Formosa sp. Hel1_33_131: one gene and its partners. The protein of the gene in region 3 interacts with the protein of the main gene of each other region in a pairwise test. Links are inferred from orthologs where the notes say so. Each region holds a gene or a part of one and is shown on either strand. Other genes may lie near its edges. The genes, in order: dnaE, FORMB_RS07225 and FORMB_RS03040.

What was found.
Region 1: the proteins of FORMB_RS03040 (region 3) and dnaE interact in binary tests that used the Escherichia coli proteins (3 or more experiments, as listed by UniProt). The link is inferred for Formosa sp. Hel1_33_131 from one-to-one orthologs.
Region 2: the proteins of FORMB_RS03040 (region 3) and FORMB_RS07225 interact in binary tests that used the Escherichia coli proteins (3 or more experiments, as listed by UniProt). The link is inferred for Formosa sp. Hel1_33_131 from one-to-one orthologs.

Annotation. Positions count from the first base shown.
Region 1 is NZ_CP017260.1:2,042,664-2,051,996, forward strand. What follows is about bases 2,713-7,682. They hold dnaE (DNA polymerase III subunit alpha), read left to right. Parts: upstream 2,713-3,096; coding sequence 3,097-7,482; downstream 7,483-7,682. Other genes in these bases: trxA (thioredoxin), read left to right, coding at 7,607-7,682. Also shown: FORMB_RS09440 (class I SAM-dependent methyltransferase), read right to left, coding at 1-928; FORMB_RS09445 (ATP-binding protein), read right to left, coding at 1,201-2,370; more of trxA, read left to right, coding at 7,683-7,924; FORMB_RS09460 (DUF58 domain-containing protein), read left to right, coding at 7,991-8,920. UniProt on the Escherichia coli protein: DNA polymerase III is a complex, multichain enzyme responsible for most of the replicative synthesis in bacteria. This DNA polymerase also exhibits 3' to 5' exonuclease activity. The alpha chain is the DNA polymerase catalytic subunit.
Region 2 is NZ_CP017260.1:1,592,727-1,599,972, forward strand. Bases 1,760-4,642 are described here. They hold FORMB_RS07225 (cytochrome c oxidase subunit I), read left to right. Parts: upstream 1,760-2,245; coding sequence 2,246-4,039; downstream 4,040-4,642. Other genes in these bases: FORMB_RS07220 (cytochrome c oxidase subunit II), read left to right, coding at 1,760-2,217; ruvB (Holliday junction branch migration DNA helicase RuvB), read left to right, coding at 4,113-4,642. Outside these bases: FORMB_RS07215 (quinol:cytochrome C oxidoreductase), read left to right, coding at 1-1,118; more of FORMB_RS07220, read left to right, coding at 1,147-1,759; more of ruvB, read left to right, coding at 4,643-5,135; tRNA epoxyqueuosine(34) reductase QueG, read left to right, coding at 5,684-6,607; ggt (gamma-glutamyltransferase), read left to right, coding at 6,663-7,246. UniProt on the Escherichia coli protein: Cytochrome bo(3) ubiquinol oxidase is the terminal enzyme in the aerobic respiratory chain of E.coli that predominates when cells are grown at high aeration.
Region 3 is NZ_CP017260.1:683,398-690,572, forward strand. The notes cover bases 2,496-5,307. They hold FORMB_RS03040 (pyridoxal phosphate-dependent aminotransferase), read left to right. Parts: upstream 2,496-3,213; coding sequence 3,214-4,401; downstream 4,402-5,307. Other genes in these bases: FORMB_RS03035 (fatty acid desaturase family protein), read left to right, coding at 2,496-3,203; FORMB_RS03045 (TrkH family potassium uptake protein), read right to left, coding at 4,569-5,307. Outside these bases: FORMB_RS03025 (DUF6029 family protein), read left to right, coding at 1-1,347; 16S rRNA (guanine(527)-N(7))-methyltransferase RsmG, read right to left, coding at 1,350-1,979; more of FORMB_RS03035, read left to right, coding at 2,103-2,495; more of FORMB_RS03045, read right to left, coding at 5,308-6,065; Trk system potassium transporter TrkA, read right to left, coding at 6,075-7,175. UniProt on the Escherichia coli protein: Shows aminotransferase activity with methionine and histidine as substrates, and to a lesser extent also with phenylalanine.

The DNA of each region.
Region 1 (9,333 bases), 1.4 Mb from region 3 along the record:
CACACGTCTTAGTCATTATTATTTTGTTATAACTATGTGTTTTTTTCATAATTGTATAGGGCATTATAATTCCAGAAATAGAATTTCTAACCAAATAAGAAGGCAGGCATAAAAGAATCATTTTAGCTAAAAATTTATTTTTCAAATATTTTTTAGAACCTTTATAAAGTCTTTTAAGATTTGGCATAATTGCTAATGATTTATCTTCATTGGTGTTTATTTCAAAACCTTTTATTTTAGAGACTTCTATCCAATATGAAATCTTATGAAATTTATTTACAGCGAGAGCTTTTTCACATAATGACACACTTTCTTTCATTAAATGACTCTTACCTTCAATATCTGTAACTCTAAAAGCATCATAGATAATAAACTTACCTCCTTTTTTAAGAATTCTGTTAACTTCTTTCATCAAAATTTCTATATTTTCAGAATGACAAAGAGTTTCCACTGCAAAAACTATATCAAAGGAATTATCATTAAATGGAATATCTTGAAAACTTCCATAATTAAAATTTAAATTATCAAATTGTTTCTCTTTTTTCTTCGCATAATTTAGCTGTGTTTCTGAAATATCAATACCATAAAACTTAGAAAAGTTGTGCTTTTCTGCTAATATTTTCGAGTTAAATCCTTTTCCGCACCCAAGTTCTAGAACTTTATTATTTTTTTTTACTAAGTGACTAATTTCAACTGCTTGTGTATAATACCCTTCAATATTATAAATTCCATCATAATTTATAGCCATATGAACAGACCCTTCTTTTGAATGAAAGAGACTGAAGGCTAAGCTACTATATTTATAGTATTTCTTAATTATTGAATCATCAATTTTTTGTTTTTTAAAGGAATTCAAATTAAAAACGTTTTTAATGCTAATTAAATCGTTTAATAAATTATCTTCTTTCTGAAAATGTTTGTTATCCATATAGCTTGTCTGTTTGTATGTGTGGTAACGCCGTGCTATACGCAGTGACGTTCTGGTTTTTGAATTTATGCATCTTTGATGCGATTAATTAAAAAGACAAAAAATAGTATCAAATTACGTTGTAGCGACTTGATATGCACTGTTTTGTTCGATACTACCTCAAGGTAATAAATAGCTATTTACCTAACTCCTACAACGACCGCTATTTGGTAGAGCGCGGCGATGAAGCGTAGCTTGTGTTAACTCCTGGCATTCTCATAAGCTTTGTTCTTTTAGTAATTTAATCCAAATGCCCATAGAGGAATTACGTTTAAGTACCCAAATTCAATATCATCCTTTACTACAAATGATTTTCCATCTTTCTCAATTTGTTTTTGGTGTTTGTTTTTACCTCCAACTTCAAACGTATAATTATCAATGGAAAAATCAGCTTTTTTTGAAGAAATCACATCATTTTTAAGTCGCATTTGATTAAAGAAAAAGGTTTCTCGTAAATTTCCTGCATTTGATTTTTCTCCAGCCAAATTAAAAATGATATTAGTATTATCTAAATAAACTTTATCAACTTTTCCCAATCCACGAATACCACTTGTGTCATTTCTCAACTGCCCTATAAGTCCCGCCTTTTCCATATAAGAGAAATAATCGTCTAAAGAATTTCTACTTACATTAATGATTTTTGAAATCTTGGAAAAATTAGGTTTAAATGGTACACTTTCAGCAATAATAGAAAGCAATTGTTTTAGCTTACGACTTGTTCCAACATTAAGGTTTGCATATTGTGGAATATCTGTTTCTAAGGTTTGTACAATGATTTGTCCTAAACGTAAATTCATCTCACTTTCATTTCCAAAAGGATAGTATCCATTTAGTAGATAGTCATTAAATAATGGTAGCGGGTGTTTAATGTTTTCAAGTTTCACTTCGTTATTGATTATTTGTTCTAACGAATAAACTCCTATTTCGTAATTATGAAAATAGTTTAAATATTCCCGAAATGAGAGACCTTGTAATTTGTAAATTAAAGCACGGCGACTTAAGTCTGCTGAACCTTTTAGTATATCAAGAACCGACGAGCCTGTAAATACAACCTTTAAAGTAGGATATGAATCATAAATATTTTTTAATTCACGCGACCAATCATTGTATTTGTGTATTTCATCGATGAATAAATACTCACCTGCATTTTTATAGAAGTCATCAGCCAATTCAGTAAGTTTATTTTCACTGAAATACATGTCATCTGCAGATACATACAATGCTTTTTTATTGTCTAAATTTTCTTTGATATATTGAAGAATCATGGTCGTTTTACCAACTCCACGAGGACCAATAATTCCGACCATACGACTATCCCAAGAAATTTTCTCGTACAGATAACGTTTAAAATCTGTGGTTGTATTTTGTAAAAGTGTTTCAAATTTCTGATAAAGTATTCTCATGGCTTCGCAAGTTATAGTTCACAAAGATACAAAATGCACATCGAAATCAACAATTATTTTAATTAATGCTCAAACAGAAGTGCAATTAATTGTTTTTTTACTTGGATTGTCAATGACAAGAAAATAATAAACGTCAAACTTATTAGTGTGGTATATTTTCCTTTTGAACTATTTTTAGCACCAAAAAAATGAGCCACTTTCTTTAGAACTTCCCCGTGATGTTTTCAGCCTTTTTTAGTTTATCCCCGCGCTATACGCAGTGACGTTCTGGATTTTGAATTTATGCGGTCTTATTAGTATATTTTTCATTCAACTTTCACTAATTTTAAACCTGTACTTTCCTGCAAACTGCCCACAGCTTCGCTAGTGAGAGTCCCATTTAAAAATAAAGAGACTCTACAAAGAGGTGCAATTGTCAGTGGCCCCTCATCTTACTTTTGGTCAAATGGCTTTTATGAAGATTCAGATTTGGGGACTAAAATCAGTTAAACCTATAAAATAAATATCAAACACCCAAAAAAACATCAAATTTTAACATAAATAATTGATTGTGTTCAATTTATGTTTTAAATCATGAAACAAGAGTGAATTATGTTACAATATTTTATCGTCTTTATGTTCACAATAAGCCTGTATGAATTTGTTCATAATTATTAGTTGGTAGGGCCACACAAACCCCTAAATAGTTTTATATTTAGGATTCCGTTTATAGCTTATAACACACCTATGTATTTAATTTTTGATACCGAAACTACCGGCTTGCCAAAGCGTTGGAATGCGCCCATTAACGACGTTGATAATTGGCCTCGCTGCATCCAGATTGCATGGCAATTGCATGACGACCTCGGAAACTGTATCGAGCATCAAGATTATTTAATACGCCCCGACGGCTTCAATATCCCTTACGATGCCGAAAAAATTCACGGCATCTCCACAGAATTAGCAACCGAGCAAGGTTTGGCACTTTCCGAAGTGTTGGAATTATTCAATGTCGCACTCTCCAAAACCACCTTTGTGGTAGGTCAAAATTTAGGTTTTGATTTGAACATTATGGGCTGTGAGTTTCACCGACTGCAAGTTGCATCGCCTTTGAGTGAGCTGCCCGTTTTAGATACTTGTACCGAAAAAACCGCGTCCATGTGTCAGATTCCTGGCGGACGCGGAGGGAAGTTCAAATTGCCAACGCTGACGGAATTGCACCAGTTTTTATTTCATAAACCCTTTGGAGAGGCGCACAATGCCACCGCTGATGTAGAAGCCACTACCCGTTGTTTTTTAGAATTGATTCGACGTAAAGAATTTACGATTGACAAGCTGCAAGCAACCAACGATTATTACGAGCGCTTTCAGTTAGAAAATCCAGAGGAGATCACTCCGATTGGTTTAAAACATGTCAACCTCAAACAAGAATCCGCTAAAATTGCGGCGCGAATCCAACAAGAAAAAGAGTCGGTAACTCCTCAAAAAATTACGACGGAAGTTCCGGAAATCCTCAACGATGCGGAAGTGGTACATTTGCATAACCATTCTCAGTTTTCAGTCTTACAATCGACCATCAGTATCAAGAATTTAGTTGCCGCAGCATCGGATAATGAGATGCCAGCCGTCGCCCTTACCGATCATGGAAACATGATGGGAGCCTTTCATTTTGTCAAAGAAATAGGCAACTATAACAGAGACATTCGCGAAAAAAATAAACTTGCCTTAGAAGCTAATGAACCTGCGGATGCACAAGAAATTAAAGGAATTGTAGGCTGTGAATTTTTCGTCTGTGAAGACCATACCAACAAATCTCAAAAAGACAATGGCTACCAAGTCGTCTTTTTAGCAAAAACCAAAAAAGGCTATCACAACTTAGTAAAAATGTCGTCCAAGGCCTATACCGATGGTTTTTATTATTTACCAAGAATTGACCGAACTATCGTCGAAACCTACAAAGAAGATTTAATTGTTCTGACGGGAAACTTATACGGCGAAGTGCCATCCAAAATATTAAATGTTGGCGAGCGTCAAGCCGAAGAAGCCCTCTTGTGGTGGAAAGAGAAATTTGGAGCGGATTTGTATGTGGAGCTCATGCGCCACAAACAAGAAGATGAAGACCGTGTCAATCCTGTTTTGATCAGTCTCGCCCAAAAACATGCCATCAAATTAGTAGCAACCAATAACACCTATTACATCAATCAAGAAGATGCCAATGCGCATGATATTTTGTTGTGTGTAAAAGATGGCGAAAAGCAAGCCACCCCCATAGGTCGTGGTCGTGGATACCGTTATGGATTGCCAAATCAAGAGTATTATTTCAAATCTTCGGAGGAAATGAAGTCACTTTTTAAAGATGTTCCCGAGGCGATTGTGAACATTCAAGAAGTGGTCGATAAAATTGAACCTTATGAATTGGCACGGGATGTTTTACTACCGAAGTTCGACATTCCTCAAGAATTCGTCAATCCAGCGGATGCTGTGGATGGCAGTAACTTTGGTGAAAATGCGTATTTAAGACATTTGACTTATATAGGGGCCGAAAAACGCTATGGAGAACTCACAGATGACATAAAAGAACGTCTTGATTTTGAGTTAAAAACCATTGAAAACACCGGCTATCCAGGGTATTTTCTAATTGTAGAAGATTTTATTCGGGTGGCACGTTCCATGGATGTATCGGTAGGACCCGGCCGTGGATCGGCAGCAGGTTCTGTGGTTGCCTATTGCCTTTGGATCACCAATATTGACCCCATCAAATACGATTTACTTTTTGAGCGTTTCTTAAATCCAGATCGTGTGAGCATGCCCGATATCGATATTGATTTTGACGATGAAGGCCGTGGTCGCGTCATGGATTATGTCATCCAAAAATATGGATCGAGTCAAGTGGCTCAAATTATTACGTATGGTACGATGGCTGCCAAATCGTCTATTAGAGATACCGCTCGAGTATTGGATTTACCATTAGGAGATGCCGATCGTATTGCGAAGTTGATTCCCAATATGGCGAAGCTGCACAAAATTTTTAACACCCCTGAAAAGGAGTTGAAAGCGAAATTCAGATCCGAAGATATGGAGCTGATCAATCAGTTGCTCAATTTGTCCGATGGCGACGACTTGGAAGCTGAAACGATCAATCAGGCGCAAGTGTTGGAAGGTTCGCTTAGAAATACAGGAATTCATGCTTGTGGGGTGATTATTACGCCCGGAGATATTACCAATTACGTACCCATTGCCACCGCCAAAGATTCCGATCTTTACGTGACCCAGTTTGACAACTCCGTGGTAGAAGATGCAGGACTGTTAAAAATGGATTTCTTAGGCTTAAAAACCTTAACACTTATAAAAGACACTGTTAAAATTGTCAAAGCAAAACACGACATCACACTGGATCCCGATCATTTTCCGTTGGATGACGAATTGACTTATGAATTATTCCAACGCGGGGAGACTGTCGGTGTATTTCAGTATGAATCTCCGGGAATGCAAAAGCACATGCGAGACTTGAAACCCACTGTTTTTGCAGATTTAATTGCAATGAATGCCTTGTATCGACCGGGTCCAATTGAATACATTCCTAGTTTTATTCGTCGGAAACAAGGCGATGAAGAGATTAGCTATGACCTTCCAGAAATGGAAGAATACCTGAAAGAAACTTATGGGATTACGGTGTACCAAGAGCAAGTAATGCTTTTGTCGCAAAAGCTAGCTGACTTCACAAAGGGTGAAGCCGATGTCTTGCGTAAAGCCATGGGTAAAAAGCAAATTTCGGTACTCGATAAAATGAAACCGAAGTTTATCAACCAAGCTGCCGCCAAAGGGATGGCTGCCGATAAATTAGAGAAAATTTGGACGGATTGGGAAAAATTTGCCAGTTATGCCTTTAATAAATCTCACTCCACTTGTTATGCGTGGATTGCCTATCAAACGGCGTACTTAAAAGCGCATTACCCTGCGGAATACATGGCAGCGGTCTTGTCCAATAATATGAACGATATCAAGCAAGTGACCTTCTTTATGGAAGAATGTAAACGTATGAAATTAAATGTATTGGGGCCGGATGTCAATGAGAGTTATTATAAATTTTCAGTAAATCAAGACAATGCAGTACGTTTTGGAATGGGTGCCATAAAAGGCGTGGGTCATGGAGCAGTAAAAACCATTGTGGAAGAACGTAAAAATGAAGGGCCGTACAAGTCTATTTTTGATTTGGCAAAACGCATCGATTTAAGAGCAGCCAATAAAAAAGCATTTGAAAACTTAGCCAATGCTGGCGGATTTGATTGTTTTCCAAACACCCATCGAGCACAGTATTTTCAGGACGAAGGAGATGGAGTGACCTTCTTAGAAAAAACCATTAAATATGCCAATCGCTATCAAGAAAATAAAAACTCGGCGCAAGTCAGTTTGTTTGGAGAATCGAGCGATGTTCAGATAGAAGAACCCGAAATTCCGCCTTGTGAAACATGGGGAACGATGGAAAAACTCGCCCGAGAAAAAGAAGTCGTAGGAATTTATATTTCTGGACATCCTTTGGATGATTTTAAACTCGAAATGCAAAATTTCTGTAATGGCGATATTTCTGTGTTTCGTGACATGCCAACTTTTATAAATAAAGAAATTTCTTTTGGAGGTGTGGTGACCGATGTGCAGCACCGTGTGAGCAAACAAGGAAAAGGCTGGGGCACGTTTGTCATAGAAGATTATATGAACACCCACGAATTTCGAATCTTTGGGGAAGAGTATTTGAAATTTAAACACTTTTTGATGCATAATAATTTTGTGTTTGTGCGCGCCTTAATTAAAGAAGGTTGGACCAATCGGGATACGGGGGCTAAGGGCGATCCGCGCTTGCAATTCAATAGTTTTCAGCTGCTTCATGACATCATGGAGTCCTATGCTAAAAAACTATCCATCCAATTAAATATAAAAGAAATCTCCGAAGAAAAAATTCAAAGCATTAAAGAACTTCTACAAATGCACTCGGGAAATCACAACCTGAAATTTGTAGTTTATGACGATGAGGAGGAGTTGAAATTAGAAATGAGCAGTCGCTTACAAAAAATTAAAATATCGCAAGAATTGTTGGAAGAATTGAAAGCGCAAGAGGTGTTTTATAAATTAAATTAAGGGTTTATAGCAATCTACAATCCAATCATAAGTAAAACAAATCGTGCCCCGCTGTGATTTAGTTATATTTTTAATTAATTTTGTGACTCAGTAATTAATAACTATCATTTAAAATAATAATATTATGGCATTAGAAATCACAGACGCGAATTTTGAAGAAACAGTTTTAAAAAGTACAAAACCTGTCTTGGTTGATTTTTGGGCAGCATGGTGCGGTCCTTGTCGAATGGTAGGGCCTATCATCGAAGAAATCAGTACAGAATATGGCGACAAAGCTGTTGTAGGAAAAGTAGATGTCGATGCAAACCAAGAATTTGCAGCTAAATATGGCGTGCGAAATATTCCAACGGTGTTGGTATTTCAAAACGGTGAAGTTGTAGGGCGTCAAGTAGGGGTTTCTCCAAAAAACGTTTATACTGAAGCGATTGATGCCTTGTTGTAAAACATCTTTTAAAAAGAATATTAAAAAGGTTTGTCTTATTGGCAAACCTTTTTTAGTTTAGAGCCTATGGATATTCAAAAGGAATTACAAGAAGCCTCCGGGTTTTTAAACTTTGATTTATTAGCTAAATCCATTGTAGAGGGCTTTATTTCTGGCATGCATAAAAGTCCTTTTCATGGGTTTTCGGCGGAATTTGCCGAGCATAAAATTTACAACAATGGCGAAAGTACGCGCCATATCGATTGGAAGTTGTTTGCCAAAACCGACAAACTGTACACCAAACGCTATGACGAAGAAACCAACTTGCGTTGTCATTTGATTGTCGATAATAGCAGCTCTATGCATTATCCGAAATGCAATCAACCCTCCATCAACCAATTAAATAAAGTTAGTTTTTCAGCTTTGGCGGCTGCGGCGATGATGCAGCTTCTAAAAAAACAACGCGATGCGGTGGGTCTGAGCGTCTATTCAGATGCCATTGACTACTACGCCCCAGAAAAAGGGAGTGAACGCCACCATCAAATGCTTATGGACCGTTTAAACACCACGGTGAGTAGCCCTCAAAAGGAAGTAGGCACCAAAACATACGAGGTCTTGCATGAAATTGCTGAAAAGCTTCACCGCCGTTCCTTGATTTTTTTGTTTACAGATATGTTTCAGTCTGATCAGGAGCAGGAACAACTGTTTGAAGCGCTGCGTCATTTAAAATATAACAAGCACGAATTGGTGTTATTTCATGTTTATGACAAAGCCACGGAGTATAATTTTAAATTTGACAATGCACCCAAGCGCTTTGTGGATGTGGAAACTGGCGGGTCTGTGGATTTGTATCCAGAATCAGTTCAAGCCAATTACGAGGCTGCTATAGCGTCCTATTTCAAGGACTTACGTTTGAAGTGTGGGCAGTATAAAATCAATTATGTAGGGGTCGATATTCAAGAAGGATTCGACAAAATCCTGACCACGTATATGGTGGAGCGACAGAAATTTATTTAATTTTCATTTTAGTTGAAAATAAAGTCAAAAATAGTTGTGTAATGAAAAATGCAGTGTATATTTGCAACCGCAATAACGCAACGGTTTGGTAGTTCAGTTGGTTAGAATACCTGCCTGTCACGCAGGGGGTCGCGGGTTCGAGTCCCGTCCAGACCGCTAAGTATCTTTCAAAAGATGCATATAGTAAATAAGACGTTGTGTTGTGATAATCAAATGATTATCCGTGGTTTGTGACAAACCAGTGAGAAGCTTTCCTGAAAATGGAGGGCTTTTTTTATTTTGTACAGTCTTTGTACAGTGAAATAATGTCTATTTCCATTTTACAATCTTCGAAGTAGTATGCTTATATTATAGATGAATTTTAGTCTATTGAGAGATCCTCTCCGTGAAATTTAGCATTATTTATATTGGGT
Region 2 (7,246 bases), 910 kb from region 3 along the record:
AAGCGCACAATGATGATGCGCACGCAGAGCATGTATTGCACCAAATGCACAACAGACCTTATGCAGCTTTATATGTAGCAGCATTCTTCTTTTTTATGATATCCTTAGGGGTACTTGCGTTTTACGGTATTCAATATGCAGCACAAGCAGGGTGGTCACCAGTACTATTTAGAGTCATGGAAGCCATTACGTATTACGTATTACCTGGAGGTTTAATTGTTTTATGTATCGCATTATGGGCAGATCATCACATCTTTATATGGATGGATCCAGAAGTCGTTGCACATGACGCACTGATTCAAGCAAAAGCAGGTTGGTTAGATAAAACATGGTTTGCAGTAAGAGGATTGATCTTTATCACAGGATGGAGTTTATACCGTTATTTCTCACGTAAATTCTCACTAGCACAAGATCAAGCAGATATAAATGACAACAGTTTCTTTAAAAAGAACTTTAGAATTTCAGCAGCATTCTTAGTATTTTACATCTACACAGAATCCATGATGTCTTGGGATTGGATCATGAGTGTTGACCCACACTGGTTCAGTACCTTATTTGGATGGTATGTATTTGCAAGTATGTTTGTCAGTGGAATCACAGTAATTGCATTGATTACAATTTATCTAAAATCTAAAGGATTGATGGAGTTTGTAAACGACAGTCATTTACATGATTTGGCAAAATTTATGTTTGCGATTAGTGTGTTCTGGACCTATTTATGGTTCTCACAATTCATGCTTATCTGGTATGCAAACATTCCTGAAGAGGTCACCTATTTTGTAACCCGTATTGAAGACTACAACTTACCATTCTTTGGAATGATTATATTAAACTTTATTTTCCCATTCCTAGTACTCATGAACAGCGATTACAAGCGTGTGCCATGGTTTATAGTAATGGCAGGTATTGTGATTTTATTCGGTCATTATATAGATATTTTCAATATGATTATGCCGGCAACAGTAGGAGACCGATGGTTTATTGGGGTTCCTGAAATTAGTGCCATAGTATTGTTCTTAGGATTATTCTTATTCATTGTTTTTTATGCGCTTTCAAAAGCACCATTATTAGCAAAAGGAAATCCTTTTATCAAGGAAAGCGAACACTTTCATTATTAATTAAAATTTAAAAAGACAACATATAACGATGACTGGCTTATTAACAATATTAATTTTATTAGGGATCACAATTGCAATTTGGCAAATGGTCAAAATCTTTGATTTAGCACAAGTAAATAAAGATATAACTCAAGTTGCAAACGACGGTGACAACAAAACGCAAGGATACCTTATGTTGGGCTTTTTAGGCTTTATATACGGAATCACAATTGTGTCATTTGTACTTTGGGGCGATTTACCATTAACCTCTAATTCGGCATCTGAACACGGCCCTGAAATTGACCGATTAATGATCATTTCGATGGCAGTGATTTTTGTCGTGCAAACGATTACACAGTTTTTATTACACTACTTCGCTTTTAAATATAAAGGTGAAAAAGGACGTAAAGCATTATTTTATGCAGACAATGACAAGCTAGAGTTTCTCTGGACTATCATCCCTGTCATTGTATTAGCAGGACTTATCATGTATGGGTTGTTCACATGGACAGACATCATGTATGTTGACGAAGACGAGGATCCATTGGTCATTGAGTTATACGCTCAACAATTCAACTGGAAAGCACGCTATGCTGGTGAAGACAATGTTTTAGGAAAAGCCAATGTGCGACTCATTAATCTTGACAACGCCAATATTTTAGGTTTAGATGAAGCAGATCCAAATGCGCAAGACGATGTCATTACCACTGAATTGCACCTTCCTGTAGGCGTACCAGTATTATTCAAAATGCGTTCACAAGATGTGTTACACTCCGCCTATATGCCTCACTTTAGAGCACAAATGAATTGTGTTCCTGGAATGATTACACAGTTTGCATTCACTCCAACCGTAACCACGGAAGAAATGCGATTGAATCCTGACATCTATGAAAAAGTAAGAAACATCAATAAAATCAGAGTTAATAAAAGTAAAAAACTACAAGCAAAAGGCGAAGAACCTTTAGATAGCTATGAGTTTGACTACCTATTACTTTGTAATAAAATATGTGGAAAATCACACTATAACATGCAAATGAAAATCATTGTAGAATCGGAAGAAGACTACAAGGCATGGTTACAAGAGCAAAAATTATTCAAGAACTCCCTAGTTCAAAATTAAAAAATTAAAGAAATAACAACATAAGATTATGTCAGCACAGGTAGATACTCACGCACACCAAGACGATCACGGACATCATCCCAAAGAAACTTTTATAACAAAGTATATCTTTTGTCAAGATCACAAGATGATCGCTAAACAGTATTTGATTACGGGGCTTATTATGGGTATTATTGGGGTATTAATGTCTCTTTTAATGCGTATGCAAATCGCATGGCCTACAGAGCCAAATGTAATTTTTGAAGCTCTTTTAGGCAAATGGGCACCAGGAGGTGTGATGGATGCAGATATCTATCTAGCCTTAGTCACCATTCATGGAACCATCATGGTATTCTTTGTATTAACGGCTGGCTTGAGTGGAACCTTTAGTAACTTATTAATTCCTTTGCAAATTGGAGCACGAGATATGGCCTCTGGATTTCTTAATATGATTTCTTACTGGTTATTCTTTTTGTCTAGTGTGATTATGGTTGCTTCCTTTTTTGTAGAAGCAGGGCCCGCAGCAGCAGGTTGGACAATTTACCCTCCATTAAGCGCATTGCCTATGGCACAAGGTGGATCAGGTGCAGGAATGACTTTGTGGTTAGTATCCATGGCAATCTTTATCGCCTCCTCTTTATTAGGATCTTTAAATTACATCGTAACTGTTTTAAACCTCAGAACAAAAGGAATGTCAATGACAAGATTACCATTAACTATATGGACGTTTTTCATCACCGCTGTCATTGGTGTGGTATCGTTTCCAGTCCTATTATCGGCAGCATTGTTGTTAATTATGGACCGTAGTTTTGGAACCTCTTTCTTCTTATCGGATATATTTATTCAAGGAGAAGTATTACACTACCAAGGTGGATCTCCTGTATTATTTGAACACTTATTCTGGTTCTTAGGACATCCTGAAGTATATATAGTTATTCTACCGGCTATGGGCTTAGTATCAGAAATACTAGCAACCAATTCGCGTAAACCAATTTTTGGATACCGTGCCATGATAGCCTCTGTTTTGGCGATTGCATTTTTGTCAACCATTGTATGGGGACACCATATGTTTATTTCAGGAATGAATCCATTTTTAGGATCGGTATTTACATTCACCACTCTATTAATAGCCATTCCATCCGCAGTAAAAGCCTTTAATTGGATTACCACCCTTTGGAAAGGAAATATACAACTGAACCCAGCAATGCTGTTTTCTATTGGATTTGTTTCAACCTTCATTACAGGAGGACTTACCGGAATTATTCTTGGAGACAGTGCTTTAGATATCAATGTGCATGATACGTATTTTGTAGTGGCACACTTCCATTTAGTAATGGGAATATCAGCACTCTACGGATTGTTTGCAGGAGTTTACCATTGGTTCCCAAAAATGTTTGGACGTATGCTTAACAAAAACTTAGGATACATTCACTTCTGGGTCACGGCTATTTGTGCTTATGGCGTATTTTTCCCAATGCACTTTATTGGGATGGCAGGATTGCCAAGACGTTATTACACCAACAGTAACTTCCCATTATTTGATGACACTTCAAATGTTCAAATACTAATTACCGTATTTGCACTTATCGGAGGAGCGTTTCAATTGGTCTTTATATGGAACTTCTTTCACAGCATATTCTTCGGTAAAAAAGCAGAACAGAATCCTTGGAGGTCTAACACATTAGAGTGGACAACACCTGTAGAGCATATCCACGGAAACTGGCCAGGAGAGATTCCTCATGTACACCGTTGGTCTTATGACTACAGCAAACCAGGTCACGACGACGACTTTGTACCACAAAACGTCCCTTTAAAAGAAGGCGAAGAAGAGCTGCAACACTAAATGCTCATAACTTAATAGTATATTTAAAAGCCTTTCTTAAAACAAGAAAGGCTTTTTCTTTATATTTGTGTATATGAATGAAAACCTTAACCCTAACGACGATCACTTCACACCAGAAGAACAAGACATAGAAAAGGTGTTAAGACCCCTTTCATTCGATGACTTTGCGGGACAAGATCAAGTCCTTGAAAATCTTCAGATATTTGTAGAAGCCGCCGTAGAACGCGACGAAGCCTTGGATCATACCTTGTTTCATGGCCCTCCAGGACTTGGAAAAACCACCCTTGCACACATACTCGCCAATGAACTTGGCGTAGGCATTAAAGTCACTTCAGGTCCTGTACTGGATAAGCCCGGAGACTTGGCAGGATTGCTCACCAACCTTGAAGAACGGGATGTCTTATTCATTGATGAAATTCACCGTTTGAGTCCTATTGTAGAGGAATATTTATACTCCGCAATGGAAGATTATAAAATTGACATAATGATTGAATCTGGGCCCAATGCCCGAACGGTTCAAATCAACTTAAACCCATTTACATTAGTCGGTGCAACCACCAGATCAGGACTGTTAACCGCACCCATGCGTGCCCGATTTGGAATCAGTAGCCGTTTACAATATTATACAACAGAACTACTTTCAACCATCCTCGAAAGAAGTGCTGAAATACTAAAAGTTCCCATCAGTTTTGAGTCCGCAGTAGAAATTGCGGGACGAAGTCGAGGAACCCCTCGTATTGCAAACGCCTTATTACGTCGTGTAAGAGATTTTGCACAAATCAAAGGCAACGGAAAAATCGACATTGAAATCGCCAAATTCGGATTGAAAGCCCTGAATGTAGATGCGCATGGGCTTGATGAAATGGACAATAAAATTTTGACCACTATTATTGATAAATTCAAAGGCGGGCCCGTTGGTGTCACCACCATCGCAACCGCAGTGAGTGAAAGTCCAGAAACAATCGAAGAAGTTTACGAACCTTTTTTGATTCAACAAGGATTTATCATGCGAACACCCAGAGGTCGTGAAGTCACCGATCTTGCATACAAACATTTAGGACGCATTAAAGGCGATATTCAAGGAGGACTGTTTTAGGTTGATTTCATAATAATGTCAGGCTGAGCGCAGTCGAAGCCCATAAAAGTTTTTATCATGTATTTTTATTACGTATACATTCTTAAATGCTCTGACGAATCGTATTATACAGGAGTAACAAACAATTTAGAGAAAAGGTTTAAACAGCATCAGTTTGGATTTAACAAAGGTTCATATACCTACAATAGACGACCATTGACGTTAGAGTTTCATCAAGAATTTAATGATGTTTTACAAGCGATTTATTTTGAAAAGAAAATTAAAGGATGGACAAGGTTGAAAAAAACTTGCCTTAATAAATGGAGATTTTGATATGTTACAAATCCTTTCAGAATGTAGGAATGCAACGCATTATAAATATAAAGACTAGTAATTTTGCACTTCGACTGTGCTCAGTGTGACATCTAAATAAATTTAATAAAAGAATTAGTTAGTTTAGTACTTCGACTGCGCTCAGTGTGACAACCAAATGAATTTAACATGAATTACTTAATTTAGCACTTCAACCGCTCCTGCCTACCGATAGGTAGGCTCAGTGTGACAACCAAATGAATTTAAAAAACCACTATTCAAGTTTAATAAAAGCAGAAGCCAAACGCCTCGGTTTTTTGTCTTGTGGTATGAGTAAGGCGGGTTTTTTAGAAGAAGAAGCCCCGCGTTTGGAGTCGTGGCTCAAAAAAAACAGCCATGGTAAAATGCAGTACATGGAAAACCATTTTGACAAACGCCTTGATCCCACGTTGTTAGTAGAGGATTCCAAGAGTGTTGTCTCTCTTATATATAATTATTTCCCTGAAGAAACCCAACACGATCCAGAAGCCCCAAAAATTAGTAAATATGCCTATGGCAGGGACTATCACTTTGTCATAAAAGACAAACTCAAACAACTTTTAGAATTTATAAAAGAAGAAATAGGCGAAGTTCACGGGCGTGCATTTGTGGACTCCGCACCAATTTTGGAAAAAGCTTGGGCGAAGAAAGCAGGGCTAGGATGGATTGGAAAACACAGCAATTTACTAACGCAACAAGTGGGGTCTTTCTATTTTATTGCAGAGCTTATTATTGATTTAGAATTAGATTATGATAGCCCTGTGACTGACCACTGTGGCACATGCACAGCTTGTATAGATGCCTGCCCAACAGAAGCTATTTCTCCAGAACATGGAGTCGATGGTAGCAAGTGTATTTCCTACTTCACCATTGAGCTCAAAGAACAAATTCCGTCAGAAATGAAAGGTCAATTTGACAACTGGATGTTTGGATGTGATATATGCCAAGATGTATGCCCATGGAATCGGTTTTCAAAAGAACACTCTGAACCCTTATTCAATCCAAAACCAGAATTGTTGTCCATGACCAAACAAGATTGGGAAGAAATTACCCAAGACACCTTCTCTAAAGTATTTCAACATTCAGCAGTAAAACGCACAAAGTTTTCAGGGTTAAAAAGAAATATCGAATTTTTAAAATAATTTTCTTTAATTTTATAAAACCTATATTACATCCATGGACCGTACAAAAAAAATCATGAAAAAAGCCCTCATACTACTCGTCACGTCCACTCTATGCATTCAGTGTAACACAAAAGGTGAAACGCCCCAAGTTGACAAACCCCATGGTCTTATTGCAGAAAAAGCCATGGTAGTTTCCGCTAGAGAAGAAGCTTCCAAAATTGGAGTCGAAATTATGAAGCAAGGCGGTAATGCTTTTGATGCCATGATTGCGACCGATTTAGCATTGTTAGTGTCATATCCCGTAGCAGGTAATATTGGTGGCGGTGGTTTTATGGTTTTTAGAATGAATGACGGCACGACGGGTAGCTTAGATTTTAGAGAAAAAGCACCTTTAGCAGCCACAAAAAACATGTACCTTGATTCAGATGGAAATGTAAATTCGGATGCAAGTAAAATAGGCGCACTTGCCGTGGGAGTCCCCGGAACGATTGCAGGCTTATTTGAAGTGCATCAAAAATTCGGGTCACTCCCTTTTGAAAAATTGATAGAACCCGCCATTCAGTTGGCTCTTAACGGAGTTGTTGTGACAGAAAAACAAGCCAAACAATTAAACCGTTTTAAGTCCAAATTCAGGGAGGCGAACAAAAGAACGATTCT
Region 3 (7,175 bases):
CTGAGAGGTGGGAAGATTGTTTATGACCCAACGAATTCCTTACGATTAACAGCACTTTATGGCAAACAACGAAAAGGATTTGACGTCTCGGACTCTGAAGTTTTTGGATTTGAGACTCAATTTGACATTGCGGATGCTTTTCAGCTAGAAAACCTTAACAGCCTCAAACTAGGACTAAGTTATGTAGGAAAACAAGAACGCTATAATAAAGAGAGTCTTATTGGAGGTTCTCAACCCACAATTGAGATACCCGAACTTGTGAATGCATTTGGAGCGTATCTAGATTTAGAATACAAAAATTTATACTCCAACTTTGAATATATATATAAAAGTAAAGATGCGCGTCTTAATAACGTGATTCCAAATATAGTATCATTTTCAGAAGAAGCCTTATTTGATGGGAATGCAATTACATGGAATGCTGGCTATTCTCAAAAAGGTTTTGGAATTGGTTATACCTTTAGACGACTTGAAAATATGCGCTTCTTTTCCGAGAGAAGTGCTCTAAATCTTAACAACAATCCAACAACTCAGCTGAGTATGAACTACTTACCTGCATTGACCAAACAACATGATTATACACTTGCAAACATCTATATATATCAAGCCCAACCAGGGTTAGTTATTGAAAATTATGGCACTCCATTAATCAAATCTGGGGAAATTGGACATTCCGTAGATGTGTTTTATAAAATAAAAAAAGGAACTCTTTTAGGAGGTAAATACGGTACAAAACTGAATGTAAATTGGTCTTATTGGGCAAATCTCACAACGAGTTATTCCGATCCTTCTGGAACACTTTATTTTACTGGAGATGATTTAACTTATGAAACAGAACTATTGAATTTTGATGACAAGCTGTATTCAGAAATCAATGCAGAAATACGCAAGAAATGGTCTCCAAAATTAAAATCCATTTTCACCTATATAAACCTCAATTACAACAAAGGGTTTTTAGAATCTAAAGGAGCTGATGATTTTGTAAATGCTTGGATTGGAATTGCAGAAAGCACCTATAAATTTCAAGGAGGTAAATCCGTTCGATTGGAGTTACAACACCTTTCTACAAACGATGATGCCCGAAACTGGGCAGGAGGCACAATAGAGTATTTTTTTAATTCAAAGTTTGGAATCTATTTAAATGATTCTTATAACTATGAGGAGAGTAAGATTACCGAAAACACTGAAATTCATTTCTTTAATTTTGGAGGAAGTTTCACGAAAGGCTCCACCCGTGTGGGGATCAACTACGGACGGCAACGAGGGGGATTACTTTGCGTAGGTGGTGTCTGTAGACCGGTTAGTAAAAACACAGGGGTAACTCTTAATTTTGTGACTACTTTTTAATCTTAACCTTTATACTTAAGTGGGAGATGCACTATTTTTTTAGTTTCAAAAAAATCTTCTTCAAAATAAGCATTTAAATCGTAGAGTGTGGCTTTGGCATAGAGCTTAAGCTCTTCGGTTAAATCGCCACCTTTAAGATACAGAATACCATTCTTAATAGGGTGTACACTTTTTTTGGCAACTCTATTTTTGATCCAGCCTACAAAATCAGGCATGGTGGTGACGGCACGGCTAATGATAAAATCATACTGCCCTTGAATCGATTCGGCACGGGCATGAGTGGTGTAGATATTTTCAAGACCTAAACTTTCTGCAACGCCATTTACCACCTTTAACTTTTTATTGATACTGTCCACCAAATGAAATTTAACATCTGGGAACAAGATTGCCAATGGTACTCCAGGAAATCCACCACCGGTACCAATGTCTAAAATTTTAGTGCCCGCTTTGAACTGGATTAACTTAGCAATCGATAGAGAATGAAGGACATGACGCAGATACAAGGCTTCAATATCTTTCCTTGAGATAACATTAATTTGTGAATTCCAATCTTCATAAAGCCCTTGCAATGCTTCAAACTGCTTGAGTTGAATATCGGAGAGATTGGGGAAATATTTCTGAATTAAAAGCATGACTTGGTATATTTTCAGCAAAAATAGCCATTAATCTGTTAAATATTGTAAAACCTCACGTTCTAAACTTTTTTATTATTTATATTTGAAAAATATTTTCATCAGAGACAACAAATACAACTCATGACAAAATCAACAATCACATTTTCAAGAACAGATTCTGCTAAGTTTTTTAAGACTTTGAACAGTAGAGTCAATAATTATTTTAAAGAAAATAAAATTAATCGCTCAGGCAATTGGAAACTTTGGATTAAAACGATCGTTATGTTTTCGATTTTTTTAGTGCCTTATTTTTTGATACTTACAATCGATATGCCGGGATGGTTACAAATCTTGTTTACGGTTGTGATGGGCGTTGGCATGGCTGGCGTTGGCATGAATGTGATGCATGATGGGAATCATGGTTCGTTTTCAAATAAATCATGGATTAACAACATTATGGGAGGTAGTATTTATATCCTTGCAGGAAATGTTTACAATTGGAAAGTGCAACACAATGTACTGCACCATACTTATACCAACATTCCTGGACATGACGAAGATTTAGATGCGGGTCGTGTACTGCGATTTACCAAAAGCACCGAGTGGAAACGCCACCATAAATTTCAACATATTTACTCTGTTTTGCTCTACGGTTTATTAACCATCAACTGGGCAATCACCACTGATTTTTTACAGATGAAACGCTATATGAAACGCAAACTTTCTTATGGTAAATTTCCAAACCCATTCTTAAACTGGAGTACCTTAGTGGTTTCTAAAGTGATTTATTTAAGTTTATGGATTGTACTTCCAATGCTGATTTTAGACATGGCTTGGTACAAGGTTTTATTAGGATTCTTCGTCATGCATTACACGGCTGGACTGATTCTTAGTATGGTTTTCCAACTGGCACATATTATGGACGAGGCAGAAATGCCAATGCCAGAAACGAATGGTACAATGAAAAACACTTGGGCGATTCATCAGCTAAAAACGACAGTGAATTTTTCACCAAAAAACAAATTGGTAAACTGGTTTACAGGCGGATTAAATCACCAAGTTGAGCACCATATTTTTCCAAATATCTCACATGTTCATTATGGTAAAATCGCTGAAATTGTAAAGAAAACAGCAAAAGAATTTAATTTACCCTACAACGAGTTTGAAACAACTAGAAAAGCAATCATAGCTCATTTTAAATATTTAAAAGAAATGGGTGTAAAACCCGTATTACAAGCATAATAGAATCACAATGAACCAATTACTTTCTGAAAGAATTTTAAACATGGCCACGTCTGCGACCCTAGCGATGGCGGCCAAAGCAAGAGAACTAAAAGCCGAAGGCAAAGACATTATAGGATTAAGTTTGGGAGAACCCGACTTTAATACGCCAGAATTCATTAAAGACGCTGCCAAAACAGCGATTGATGAAGACTATAACTCCTACACGCCTGTAGATGGATATGCGGAATTGAAGCAAGCCATTATCACCAAGTTCAAGCGTGACAATAATATTAGTTACCAACCTTCTCAAATCGTGGTTTCAACGGGGGCAAAACAATGTTTGGCCAATGTAGCATTGGTCATGCTCAACGAAGGAGACGAGGTGATTTTACCCTGCCCTTACTGGGTAAGCTATGCGGATATCGTGAAATTATCCGATGGGGTGCCCGTAGAAGTTGTAACCTCTATTGAGAACGACTTTAAAATGACACCTCAACAATTAGAAGCTGCCATTACGCCAAAAACAAAAATGATTTGGTTTAGTTCCCCTTGCAATCCTAGTGGATCTGTTTACAGCAAATCTGAATTGCGAGCACTGGCAGATGTGTTGAAAAATTATCCAAATATTTACATCGTTTCAGATGAAATATATGAGCATATCAATTTTGTTGGAGGCCATGCAAGTATGGCTGAATTTGAAGATATGTACGACAGAACTATTACCATTAACGGGGTTTCAAAAGCCTTTGCAATGACGGGATGGCGTATTGGATTTCTTGGAGCTCCAGAAGCAATTGCACGTGCGTGTAACAAAATGCAAGGACAAATTACAAGTGGTGCCAATTGTATTGCACAACGTGCCGTAATTACGGCCTTAGAAGCATCGCCTACGAAAGTTCAGTATATGATTGACGAATTTAAAGTACGTCGTGATTTAATTCTTGGATTATTAAAAGATATTGATGGGTTTACATGCAACACACCAGAAGGTGCTTTTTATGTATTTCCAGATGTAACTGCCTTTTTTGGTAAAACATTTAATGGTACGCTTATTAAAAATGCCACTGACTTTTCATTGTATTTATTAGAAGCTGCCTTGGTTGCGACCGTCACAGGAGATGCATTTGGAAACCCAAACTGTATCCGTATTTCGTATGCTGCGTCTCAAGATCAAATTATTGAAGCGGTCAATCGTATTAAAAAAGCAGTGAGCTAAATTTATTATTGAGTTAAGGATTAAATCGCTGCTATTTTATTGTTGATATACTAATTTGGACATTACCTTTTTTACTGACCTAGCCATACCGTGATCCGATACGTCCATCATCGTTACCTATTGTATAGATTCTGAATCAAGTTCAGAATGACAAGGTGGTGTTAGTTTTATCTGTTTCTCCAGAAGAAAGGGGTGAATAGAATAAGGACTGTAAATAATTCCAATCGACCTATAAGCATTAAGAAAGCAGCCCACCATTTTCCAGCAGCAGGCATTTCAAAAAAGTTATGAGATGGGCCAAACTCTCCGAGAGCGGGTCCAACGTTCCCTAAACTGGAGGCAGCAACACCAATAGCGGATTGAAAGTCGAGACCCAAAAGCGCAAACCCTAAAGATCCCACAATAAAGGATAACATATAGAGTATAAAAAACCCAAGCACATTAAACACGATTTCTCCTGAAACAGATTTGTTATTGTAGCGAACAGGCAAAATTGCACTTGGATGCAGAGAGCGTTTAAACTCTAAAAAACCATTTTTCAGAAGAATAAGGTGTCGAACTAATTTTACCCCCCCAGAAGTACTTCCGGCGGAACCTCCTAAAAACATCAAACCAAAGAAGAATACAAGCAAAAACGGTGCCCATAAGGTGTAATCTGCTGTTACAAATCCCGTAGTGGTGACAATCGCTACCACTTGAAAAAGTGCGTGTCTAAAAGAGCCTTCACCAATGCCCCAAACCATGGGATGGTCGAATACTGAAGTGCTATCTAAGAAAGAATTGTAATAAATAATTCCACCAACAATTAGTGTGAAAATTACTATAAATTTAAAATATAATTTGAATTCTTCGTCCCTTACAACTTTGCTTACATTTCCTTTGAATGCGAAATAACTCAGCACGAAATTGGTTCCCGCCAAAAACATGAATAGGATAATGATATACTGTATCATCGGCGAATCATTCCAATACGCCATACTTGCATTTTTGGTTGAAAACCCTCCTGTAGAGAGCGTACTCATAGAATGGTTAAGCGCATCAAAAAAGGACATGCCTGCTAGCGACAGAAACAAGGTTTCGGCGGCTGTATATCCAAAATAAATAAGCCACAATCGTTTGGCAGTATCCGTGATTCTAGGGTGCAATTTATCGGCACTCGGCCCAGGAGCTTCTGCTGCAAAAAGCTGCATCCCTCCGATTCCTAAAAGTGGTAAAATTGCAATGGCTAATACAATAATTCCCATCCCCCCGATCCAATGGGTTAAACTTCTCCAGAACAACACGCCTTTTGGAAGTGATTCTATATCATTTAATATGGTAGAACCCGTAGTGGTATACCCCGAAATCGTTTCGAAAATAGCATTTGTGAAATCTGGAATTGCGCCTGTAAACAGGTATGGAAGTGTTCCGGACAAGGTCATCACAATCCATCCGAAAGCGACTACCAAATACCCCTCACGTTTGTTCATTTCTTTGGTGTGATTCTTAGTACAAAGCATGGATAATACTCCAAACAGCAACACAGAAATACCTGCTAGAAATAAATTAAAAGTTGCACCATCTTTGTAACAAAAACTTAAGAGCGCTGCTAACAACATAAAGCCACCATTGAACAATAACAAGAGTCCAAAGAAGTGAAATATAATTTTATAATTGAGTTTCATCAGTGCAGGTTAATAAAAGTAACTCTCTATTTTTTTAATAGACTGAGGCAAGCAACAGACCACAACGCGGTCGCCAGAAACGATTTTGAAATCTCCTAAGGCGATAAACCCTTCTTCATTTCGGATCACGCCACCAATAATAGCGGATAAAGGAAATTCGATTTCTTTAATATATTTATCACATATTTTTGACGTTGGATTCACAACAAATTCGAGCAGCTCGGCTTCCATATTGCTCAATTTGGTCATCGCAACCACTTCGCCCCGACGGATATATCTAAAAATACTATTCGCTGCAAGGAGTTTTTTATTAATCAAGGTATCGACTCCAATAGAGTGCGAAAGCTCATAATAGTCCATATTCTCAACCAATGCAATGGTTTTTTTGATGCCCTTAGATTTGGCAACCAAACACGACATGATATTGGTCTCAGAATTTCCAGTCACGGAAATAAAAGCATCCATATCTTTAATGTTTTCTTCCTCTAAAAGCGCAACATTGCGTCCATCGCCATTAATCACTAAGGTATTTGGAAGCTGTTCCGCCAAATCAAAAGCCCTGTCTTTTAGTTTTTCAACGAGTTTAATATTGAAATTTTTAGAGAGATCACAAGCCGTTTTAAAGCCAATCTTACCCCCTCCTAAAATCATTATATCTTTAATTTCTGTTTTTTTCTTTCCTGTCAGTTTACACAACTCTTCATCTCCTCCTTTTGAGGTGATAAAAACAACACGATCTCCATCCTTAAAAACAGTATCTCCTCTAGGAATAATAGTTGAATGAGATCCAAATCGCTGAATGGCGATGGGTATAAAATGGATATCTGAAAGCAATTGTGCTGCAACCTTAACTGATTTATTTATGATTTTGGCATCTTTTGAAAGAGACAACCCAAGCATGGTCAAAGCCCCTTTTTCAAACTCATAGGTGTCATTAAACACAGACTGACTTAACAATAACTCAATTTCAGCAGCTGCGAGAGATTCAGGAGAAATAAGCTCGTCAATACCAAATTTGGTAAAACCAACCTCATCCTTATGGTTTATAAATTCTGGATTCGAAATTCGTGCAATGGTCCGTTTGGCACCCAACTGTTTTGCCAATACACA